2 regions of the Mesorhizobium sp. J428 genome follow, and region 2 is predicted to be linked to the other one. Evidence: riboswitches for the same ligand, from Rfam matches in the RefSeq annotation. Region 2 holds a riboswitch; the other holds the start of a gene.
What was found. Region 2 has a riboswitch for thiamine pyrophosphate ahead of LRS09_RS05095 (Ykof family thiamine-binding protein). Riboswitches for the same ligand answer to the same signal wherever they lie in the genome.
Positions count from the first base shown of each region.

Region 1 (4,408 bases), 920 kb from region 2:
GGCAGGCCTCGGCCTGGCAGAGCTTCAGCACATGGCGGCCGGCCGGCGCGCGGCGGTAGTCGTGATAGAAGGTGGCGACGCCGTGGACCTCGGCATTGGAGATGTTCAGCGCCTCGGCGATCACCGGGAGGCTTTCGCCGGGTACGAAGCCGAACTCCTGCTGCACGCCGTGCAGGATGGGGAGCAGCGGTCCTTCGAGATGTTCGCAGGCAGCGACGATCGCTGCCGTCCGCACGGCCACATCCGCGACCTCGATCTGGGTACCTGACGGCTGCAAGGCAGCGTTCCTCCCTGGACCGGCGCCGTCACGCGCCATCTGTCAATGAAGCCAGACAAAACCGCGGAAATCAATAAAGCGGAATCGTTGCTTGATAGAGGATCTCTATCGAGGCGCCGGCTCTCTGACTTTGTCTAGCGCATGCGCCGGCCAGCGAAATCGCCCGCCAACGCCGTCGCCGCGGCGCAAACGAAACATGGAACTGTCTAGAGCTAACCGCTCACTCAAACTGCAGGTGGTGCAGAGCCAAGATCGAATTCGATTAGAAGATGGGAAAGATCAAAAACGGCAGGTCACTCAGCCGCGTCGGTGGAGCCGTCGGGGAGGTCGGTGGAGCCGTCGGCGAGGATGACACCGAAGTCCTGGGACTTCGCGCCGGCCTGCGCGGTCAGGAATCCATCAGCCGCCAGCCCGCGCCGCAAAAGCTCACGCACCGCCGCCGCGCGACTGGGCATGCGCCTCTCGAACCTCCAGTCCTCGACGGCTCGAAGTTCTTCGGCGCTCAACATGATCTGTAGCCGTTCGGCTCTTTCGAGTTCCGACATGTGTCACACAAGACGCTGAATACAGATAATGAGTAAGTGACTATATAGTTGCATCCGACACATTCGCAATAGGCGGGACCTTATGGTGTGCCGTCGCTCTCTGGGCCATTTGAACCCAATGGGACAAGCCCCCCCGGTTCAGTCGAGTTATCTAATTGCTAACTTACTGATATTAATAGATAATTTTCTGTTTTGGGTTGCTTCTTCGGTAATCTGCGGTTACCGTTCCTAATTGACTGGATCGGGAGTCTTCAGATGGACCGGATAGTGTCACAGAAGCTTAGAGTCGACGTGGTTTCCACTGTCGAGCGCGCGGCCAGGCTGGACGGCGTGGTGAACGTGCCGATGCTTGCCGAGGCCGTCCGGCTGCGCAACGAGGCGGAGAACGTCGCCCGCGAAGACATAGAAGGGCTCGTCGTGCAGCATGCGCAGGCGCTCGGCGCGGCTATGGTTTTCTCTTCCGAAGATTACCTCGATCGCGAGCCGACAGCTGTTCGCATGGCGGGTAGCTTCAGGACAGGGACTGGGACGCCAGGGTCGTCGCCTCGTCGAGAAGCGCCTTGACCAGCGGCGTGTGCGGCTCGCGCGGCTGCACCACCAGGCCGACGGTGTGGCTGGCATCCGGCTCGACGATGGGAATCGCACGGATCGGCTCGGCGAAGCCGAAGGTCTCGGCCAGGTTCAGCGGCATGATCGACGACCATTTTCCGGTGCGGATATGGGAATACAGCACGATCATCGAGTTGGATTCGAGCGAAGCGCGCACGGACACGCCCGCCTGGGCCAAGTGCTGGTCGATGATGCGCCGGTTCTGCATGTCGGGCGTCAGGAGGCAGAGCGACAGTTCGGACACTTCCGCCCAGGTGATCGAGGCGCGGTCGGAATAGCGGTTCCCGGTCGCGGTGATGAGCTGGTAGCGCTCTGAATAGAGCGGCACCGAAAGAACCCGCCCGAGCGGCTCGTTGTCCAGATAAGTGATGCCGGCGTCGATGTCGAAATTGCCGAGCAGCGACAGGACCTCGATCGAGGTGCGCGACAGGATCGAGAATGATACGCCTGGATGCTTCTCGCGCAGTGGCGTGGTGAGCTTCGCCACCATGGCGAGTGCCGTCGGGATCGCGGCGATGCGGATGCGGCCCGAAAGGCCATGACGCGCGGCGCGCATCTCCTCCTTCATCGCCCGCGCATCGCCCGAGATGCGCCGCGCCCAGGTCAGCACCTGCTCGCCCTCGGTGGTCAGCCCCTGGAAGCGCGAGCCCCGCTTGACCAGCATGACGCCCAGTTCTCCCTCGAGTTGCTTGATCGCGGCCGACAGCGTCGGCTGGGTAACGCCCAGATCCTCGGCCGCCTTGCCGAAGTGTTGCGCACGGGAAAGCGCGATGAAGGCTTCGAGCTTGTCGAGCATCAACCATCCTGACCACGCGTCCGGCACGGGCGTCAACAGCGGAGCGCCGGCTTGCACCGGCAAAGGGACCGCCCTATGTTCCACGCGCTCTAACGGGGTGCCGGGGCGGGAAACCGCAACCGGCTGAGAGGCGATAGCCAACCCGCTGAACCTGATCCGGCTAGCACCGGCGGAGGGATTAGAAGCGTTCGGCTCGCGGCGCATCTTCCCTTTCACTCGAATGAAGGAGGCGCCAGATGCGCGCGACAATCCCGATACTTCTCGCAACGGTCGCTTTCGTGGCGCCCGCACAGGCGCAGGACAAGCTCACCGTCTACACCTATGAGAGCTTCACCGCCGAATGGGGCCCGGGTCCGATCGTCGAGAAGGCGTTCGAGGCGGAGTGCGGCTGCGACCTCGAATTCGTCTCGGTGGCCGACGGTGTGGCGCTGCTCAACCGCGTCAGGCTCGAAGGCGCCTCGGGCAGGGCGGACGTCGTGCTTGGCCTCGACACCAACCTCACCAAGGAGGCGGCGGACACCGGCCTGTTCGCGCCGCACGGCCTCTCGCCCGCCGACCTCGCCGTACCCGGTGGCTGGAGCGACGCGACCTTCCTTCCCTTCGACTACGGCTATTTCGCCGTCGTCTACGACAGCGAGGCGATTAAGACCCCGCCGGCGAGCCTGAAGGAACTGGTCGAGGGCGATCCGCAGGAAAAAATCGTCATCGAGGATCCGCGCACCTCGACGCCCGGGCTCGGCCTCGTGCTGTGGATGAAGTCGGTCTATGGCGACAAGGCTGGCGAGGCCTGGGCGAAGCTCAAGGGCCGCGTGCTCACCGTCACGCCCGGCTGGAGCGAAGCGTACGGGCTGTTCACCAAGGGCGAGGCGCCGATGGTGCTGTCCTACACCACCTCGCCCGCCTATCATGTGATCGCGGAGAAGTCCGAACGTTACAAGGCGGCCGCTTTCAGCGAGGGGCACTACATGCAGATCGAGGTCGCCGGCATCACCAAGAAGGGTGCAGCGAACCCGCTCTCGGCGAAGTTCCTCGCCTTCATGACCGGGCCTGCGTTCCAGGACGCGATCCCCGAGACGAACTGGATGTTCCCGGCCGCCAAGACCTCCAAGCCGCTCAATCCGGCTTTCGACGCGCTGGTGAAGCCGGAAAAGTCGCTGCTGTTTTCGCCGGAAGAGGTCGCGGCCAACCGCAAGGCATGGGTGGAGGAGTGGACGGCGGCGATGAGCAGGTAGGAGGAGGCATTGCGCGCGATTCTTCCTTCTCCCCGTTCACGGGGAGAAGGTGGCCCGAAGGGTCGGATGAGGGGCTGCGGAACACGTCGACAGTTTTCGCCGCCCCTCATCTGCCTGCCGGCATCTTCTCCCCGTGAACGGGGAGAAGAAGGCCTTCACGCATGACCCGCCCCGGCCTCCTCGCGCTCTGTTTCATCGCTCTTCTCATCGGCGGAGCTTTCGCCGGCCTCTTCGTCGAGGCGGCGCGGGACTTGTCCGGGGCGATCGGCGCGTTCGATGCCGGCATGCTGCGCATCGCCTCCTTCACGCTCTGGCAGGCCGCGCTGTCCATGCTGCTGTCCGTCGTTCCGGCAATCCTCGTCGCGCGCGCCCTGTCGCGGCATCCGGAGTTTCCGGGGCGCGGCCTGCTGCTCAGGCTGTTCGCGGTGCCGCTCGGCCTGCCGGCGATCGTCGCGGCATTGGGCCTGCTCGCGCTCTACGGCCGCGCCGGCTTTGTCGCAGACCTCGCATCCGCCGTCGGCGCGGGGCGATGGCCAGGGATCTACGGCCTGTCCGGCATCCTGATTGCGCATGTCTTCTTCAACCTGCCGTTGGCGACGCGGCTGCTGCTTGCGGCGCTGGAGACCGTGCCGCCGGACCAGTGGCGGCTGGCAAGCCAGCTCGGCATGCGCTCGGGCGCGGTGTTCCGCCTGATCGAGTGGCCGGCGCTGCGCGGAGCGATCCCCGGCGTGGCCGCACTCGTGTTCATGCTCTGCGTCACCTCTTTCACGGTGGTGCTGACGCTCGGCGGCGGGCCGGCGGCGACGACGCTGGAGGTGGCGATCTACCAGTCGCTGCGCTTCGACTTCGAGCCCGCGCGGGCCGTCGCACTGACCGTGGTGCAGATCGCGCTGACGGTCGCGGCGGTGCTTGCGCTCTCGCGCCTGGGCGCGGATGCGACGGGTGATGC
Region 1 is NZ_JAJOMX010000001.1:1,926,368-1,930,775, reverse strand. Features, by position in the region: gene LRS09_RS09660 (formate dehydrogenase subunit gamma) at 1-316, opposite strand, end outside; gene LRS09_RS09655 (hypothetical protein) at 571-822, opposite strand; gene LRS09_RS09650 (hypothetical protein) at 1,093-1,248, opposite strand; gene LRS09_RS09645 (LysR family transcriptional regulator) at 1,334-2,227, opposite strand; TPP riboswitch at 2,311-2,422, shown strand; gene thiB (thiamine ABC transporter substrate binding subunit) at 2,464-3,459, shown strand; gene thiP (thiamine/thiamine pyrophosphate ABC transporter permease) at 3,621-4,408, shown strand, end outside.
Region 1: linked by a shared signal. The riboswitch ahead of thiB (thiamine ABC transporter substrate binding subunit) and the one ahead of LRS09_RS05095 (Ykof family thiamine-binding protein) in region 2 are both predicted to bind thiamine pyrophosphate.

Region 2 (4,408 bases):
CGTCCAGTTCCGACGCCGCGGGCCGCCAGATGCCGCGGGCGGCGAGGTCCGCGCCGTGGGTGCGGAACAGGAGGCGCGGCTCACCCTCTGCAAGCAACTGACCGTCGGCATCGAGCACGGCGACGCGGTCGATGTCGCCGATCAGCCCGTCGAGCCGGTGGTCGACGACCAGCACGCCGCGGTCGGCGCGCGGTTCGAGCAGCAGCGTTCGCAGCCGCGCGGCGGCTTCCGGTGCGAGGTGGGCGGTCGGTTCGTCGGCGATGAAGAGCGGCGCATTCTGCGCCAGCGCGGCGGCCAGAGCGACGAGTTGCCGTTCGCCGCCCGACAGGGTGGCGGTGCGGCGGTCGCGCCAGGCGACGGGAATGCCGGTGCGCTGCATCGCCTCGTCGACCCGGCTGAGGATGTCGGCCTCCGGCAGGCGGCGGTTCTCCAGTGCGAAGGCGATCTCATCGGCGACGCTCATGCCGCAGAGAATCTGCTCCGCGTCTTGGTGCAGCCAGGAGACAGTGTCCGACCATTCGGCCGGCGAGCGCGAGGTTGCGTCGCGTCCCGCGAGTTCTGCCTTGCCCGCGACTGTCGCCGGGATGGCGCCCGGCACGAGGCCGTTGACAGTGGCGAGCAGCGTCGACTTGCCGGCACCGGAGGGGCCGAGCAGCAGCAGCCTTTCGCCGCGCCGTAGCGACAGCGTGACCGGTCCGACGGCGTCGCGCTCCTGGTAGGGATAGCGGACCGTCAGGCCGTGCCACGCGACGAGATCGTCAGGCATTTCCGGACCGGCGGTCGCGGTCGATCGCAAGGCCGGAGAGCACGCCGGTCTTGTAGAGCGCCTCGGTGATGAGGTGGCCGGCCAAGCCGCCGAGCAGCGCGCCGCTGAGGCAGCGCAGCACGAACATCACCACCAGCAGGCCGGGCGCCAGTGCGCCGTAGTCGAAGCGGATCCAGGTATAGATGAAGGAGAAGATCGCCGCGCCGACACCTGCCGCCATCAGCACCGGCAGGCGGTAGTTCTTCCAGCGCGTCGCGGCGAACACCACCTCCGCGCCCGCGCCCTGGACGAGGCCGGTGACGAGCAGCAGCAGGCCGGCCGGACTGCCGAGCAGAACCTGCACGAGCGCGGCAAGCAGTTCCGACAGGAGCGCCGCGCCGGGCTTGCGGATGATCGCAGCGGCGATTATCGAGACGATGAACCAGAAGCCCATCACAACGTCCATCGTCACCGGGCCGAAGATCGCCTGCGCGATCAGCCAGACCTGCACCCAGGCGAGGTAGAGCACGCCGAACACTGCGCCGAGCACGGCGACGATCAGGATTTCACGCAAGGTCCAGCCGTACTGGTTCATCTCGATATCTCCGGATAGGGGAAGGGTGCCGGCGCAGGCCGCCGGCGGGAACGGCCGTCATATCTTGGACGGGCTGTTGGCCGAGACCGTCAGGTCCATGGCCACATGTCCTTCCGGTGCGCCGAAGCGCAGGAAGGCTTCGCCGAGTGTGGCGAAGAGGGGGCCGGCATCGCCCTTGAGCTTAGTGCAGAAGTTCTTCGACCGGTCGAAGACGCTGGACGCCTTGAGGAAATCGATGCAGCCGTAGATCTCGTCCATGTGCTGGACGGCGCCGAGCGGATAGAGCGAGAACTGCGCCGCGACGGTCTGTCCGGTCAGGTCGGCGGCGGCGACCGCGTCGCGGGCGAGCGCGATCCGTTCGGCCAGATCGCCGCGGATGCCCGCCCCGGAGAGCGGCGTGCAGATCGGGTCGTCCGGCTCGCCGGGGCAACCGCGCGAGATGGTGGCGTGGAGGACGCAATGCGTACCGGTGCGGGCCGCGGCGACGAAGAGGTCGCGCATCGCGGGAAAGAGCTGTTCGGGCGGGCCGACGATCAGGGTCGAGACGTCGTCGGTCTCGATGCGGAAGCCGGGCCGGTAGGGATCGAGCGCATGAAGCGCGCCAAGGATGATGCCGACGAAGTCGTCGGACATGGGGTATAGGGAAATCTGCGCGCCTGAGAACATCTCGCCTCGCTCCGCTGGCATTAACCAGATCAGCTTGAGGGTCCACGGACATGTCGCCCGCATCTCAGCCCCGGCATTACGGAGCACCCCTGTCGAATGAATGCCGGATACCACCGGGCACGGTCGTGGCGCAAGCCGGTTCTGCGAGCCTGTGCACAAATCGCCAGGAACAGAGTGCAAGCGTCTTAGAGAACTTTCGCTATCGCCCTGAACATCGAGACGGTCTCGAATTCGCGATAGCTCGTCTCGTCGTTGGTCTGGCCGTAGTTCGGGCTGGCCGAGAGTTTGACGATGACGAGATCACGGTCGGGGTGGACGTAGACGAACTGGTTGTAGACGCCGATCGCCGAGAACTCGCCGTTCTCTCCGTCCATAAGCCACCACTGGTAGCCGTAGCCGAAAGCGGTGTCCGACAGGCCGTGGTCGCCGGGTATGAGGTGCGGCCCGTCGGGAGTGACGGAGGCTTTGACCCAGGCTTCCGGCACGATCTGTTTCCCGTCGCAGCGGCCGTTGAGACGGAACAGCTCGCCGAGTTTGGCGAAGTCGCGGGCGGTGGCCATCAGTCCGCCGAAGGCCATCTCCATGCCCTCAGAGTCCACCAGCCAATGAGCGTCGTCCTCCATGCCGAGCGGGTGCCAGAGCTTTTCCTCGACATAATCGCGGATCGGCCGGCCCGTCACCTTCTTCAGCAGCATGCCCAGCACGTGGGTGTCCATGCTGTTGTAAAGGTTGTAGGTGCCCGGTGGCGTGTGGCGGATCATGCCGGGCGGGATGGAGTCGAACGAGCCGCCATGGGCATAGACCGAGATGAAGCGGTTCATGTCGGATTCGGGATCGGAATAATCCTCGTTCCAGCGCGCGCCGGACGACATCTGCAACACGTCCTTGATCGAGACACCGTCATAGGCGGAGCCGCGCAATTGGGGCAGGTGATCGGAGACGATCTCGTCGACGCTGCCGAACAGGCCTTCGCCCCAGGCGATACCCAGTGCCGCCGAGGTGAAGCTCTTGGCCACAGACATCGACATCCAGTTCACCGCCGGACCGCCCGTCAGCCAGTAGTTCTCATATCGCTTGCGGCCGTCCTCGATGACCATCAGCGCCACCGTGTCGGTCTCTTCGAGGAAGTCGGCGAGCGAGCGGTCGGTGCCGTCGTGACGGTAGGTTTCCGGCAGCGCCAGCGGCACACCTTTCGGGAAGCGGCGAGGCCTTGGTGCCGCCGTCATGGTCGAGACCGGGAAGATCAGGTGCAGGTTGTTGAACACCTCGATCTGTCGTGCACCGGAGAACATCGACAACGCGAATTCGGCCCGGCTCAGCATGTCTTGGTTCCCTCCTCGAGCCGGGCGACGATCGCGGCTGCCTGCGTGCGCAGCGACGTCCTTTCCGGCATGGTCAATCCGAAATCGTTGAGCGCGGTCTCGCCGAGCGCGAGCGAGATCACGCCGAAGGCGGCCGCGTTGCGTTCCACCTCGGGCACGCCCGGCATCTCGCGGGCCAAGGCCTCGGCCAGCACATCCAGCGCATAGGCATAGACCCCGTTCAGCCGCTCGCGGATATGGGCGTCGGTGCGGGCGAGATACCAGAGTTCGCCCATCAGCGCGTTGTAGCGGGCGTCGGCGAAGATCTCGCCGAAATAGGCGTCCAGCAGACGCGACAGGCTCATGGCGCCGGCTTCGTCGCGCACTGCATCGAGGCGCTGCTGTGCGAGCTTCATCATTCGCTCGATCAGCCGGTCGACCATCTCGTCCCGGTTGCCCATGAAATATCGCACCAGGCTGCGCGGCAGGCCGGATTCCTCCGCCACGTCGGAGAGCGTGGTGGCCGGCAGGCCCTTACGCAGCACGCAGGCTTCGAAAGCCTGCATGATCTCCTCGCTGCGCTCTTCGAACTTAGGTGGCCGTCCCATCGTGCTCCAATCCTGTCACTATTGACAAGAAACCTGCGGCGGAGTTTCCTGTCAATCGTGAAAAGAAAAAACATCACGGGGAACATCATGGCACGAAAGACACGGATTGCCTTCGCCCTGCTTATGGCGGGAGCCGCTACGGCGGGACTTTCGCGCGCTGCATCGGCGCAGGACGCGGCGCTTAGCGTGCTGGACTGGTCCGGCTACGAAGACCCGGCCCTGAACCCGGCCTATGTCGAAAAGCACGGCGACGGCCCGACCTTCACCTTCTTCGCAGACGAGGACGAGGCCTTCGAGAAACTGCGCGCGGGCTTCAAGGTTGACGTCTCGCATCCCTGCGGCACCAACATCGTCAAATGGCGCGACGCGGGGCTGCTGCAGCCGCTCGACACGTCGCGGATCGCCGCCTGGAACGACATCCTGCCGGGCTTCAAGGCGATGAAGGACCTGATGACTGACGCCGACGGCAAGGCCTGGTTCCTGCCGTTCGACT
Region 2 is NZ_JAJOMX010000001.1:1,007,727-1,012,134, reverse strand. Features, by position in the region: gene LRS09_RS05105 (ABC transporter ATP-binding protein) at 1-766, opposite strand, end outside; gene LRS09_RS05100 (ECF transporter S component) at 759-1,340, opposite strand; gene LRS09_RS05095 (Ykof family thiamine-binding protein) at 1,398-2,006, opposite strand; TPP riboswitch at 1,996-2,107, opposite strand; gene LRS09_RS05090 (serine hydrolase) at 2,192-3,328, opposite strand; gene LRS09_RS05085 (TetR/AcrR family transcriptional regulator) at 3,322-3,915, opposite strand; gene LRS09_RS05080 (ABC transporter substrate-binding protein) at 4,003-4,408, shown strand, end outside.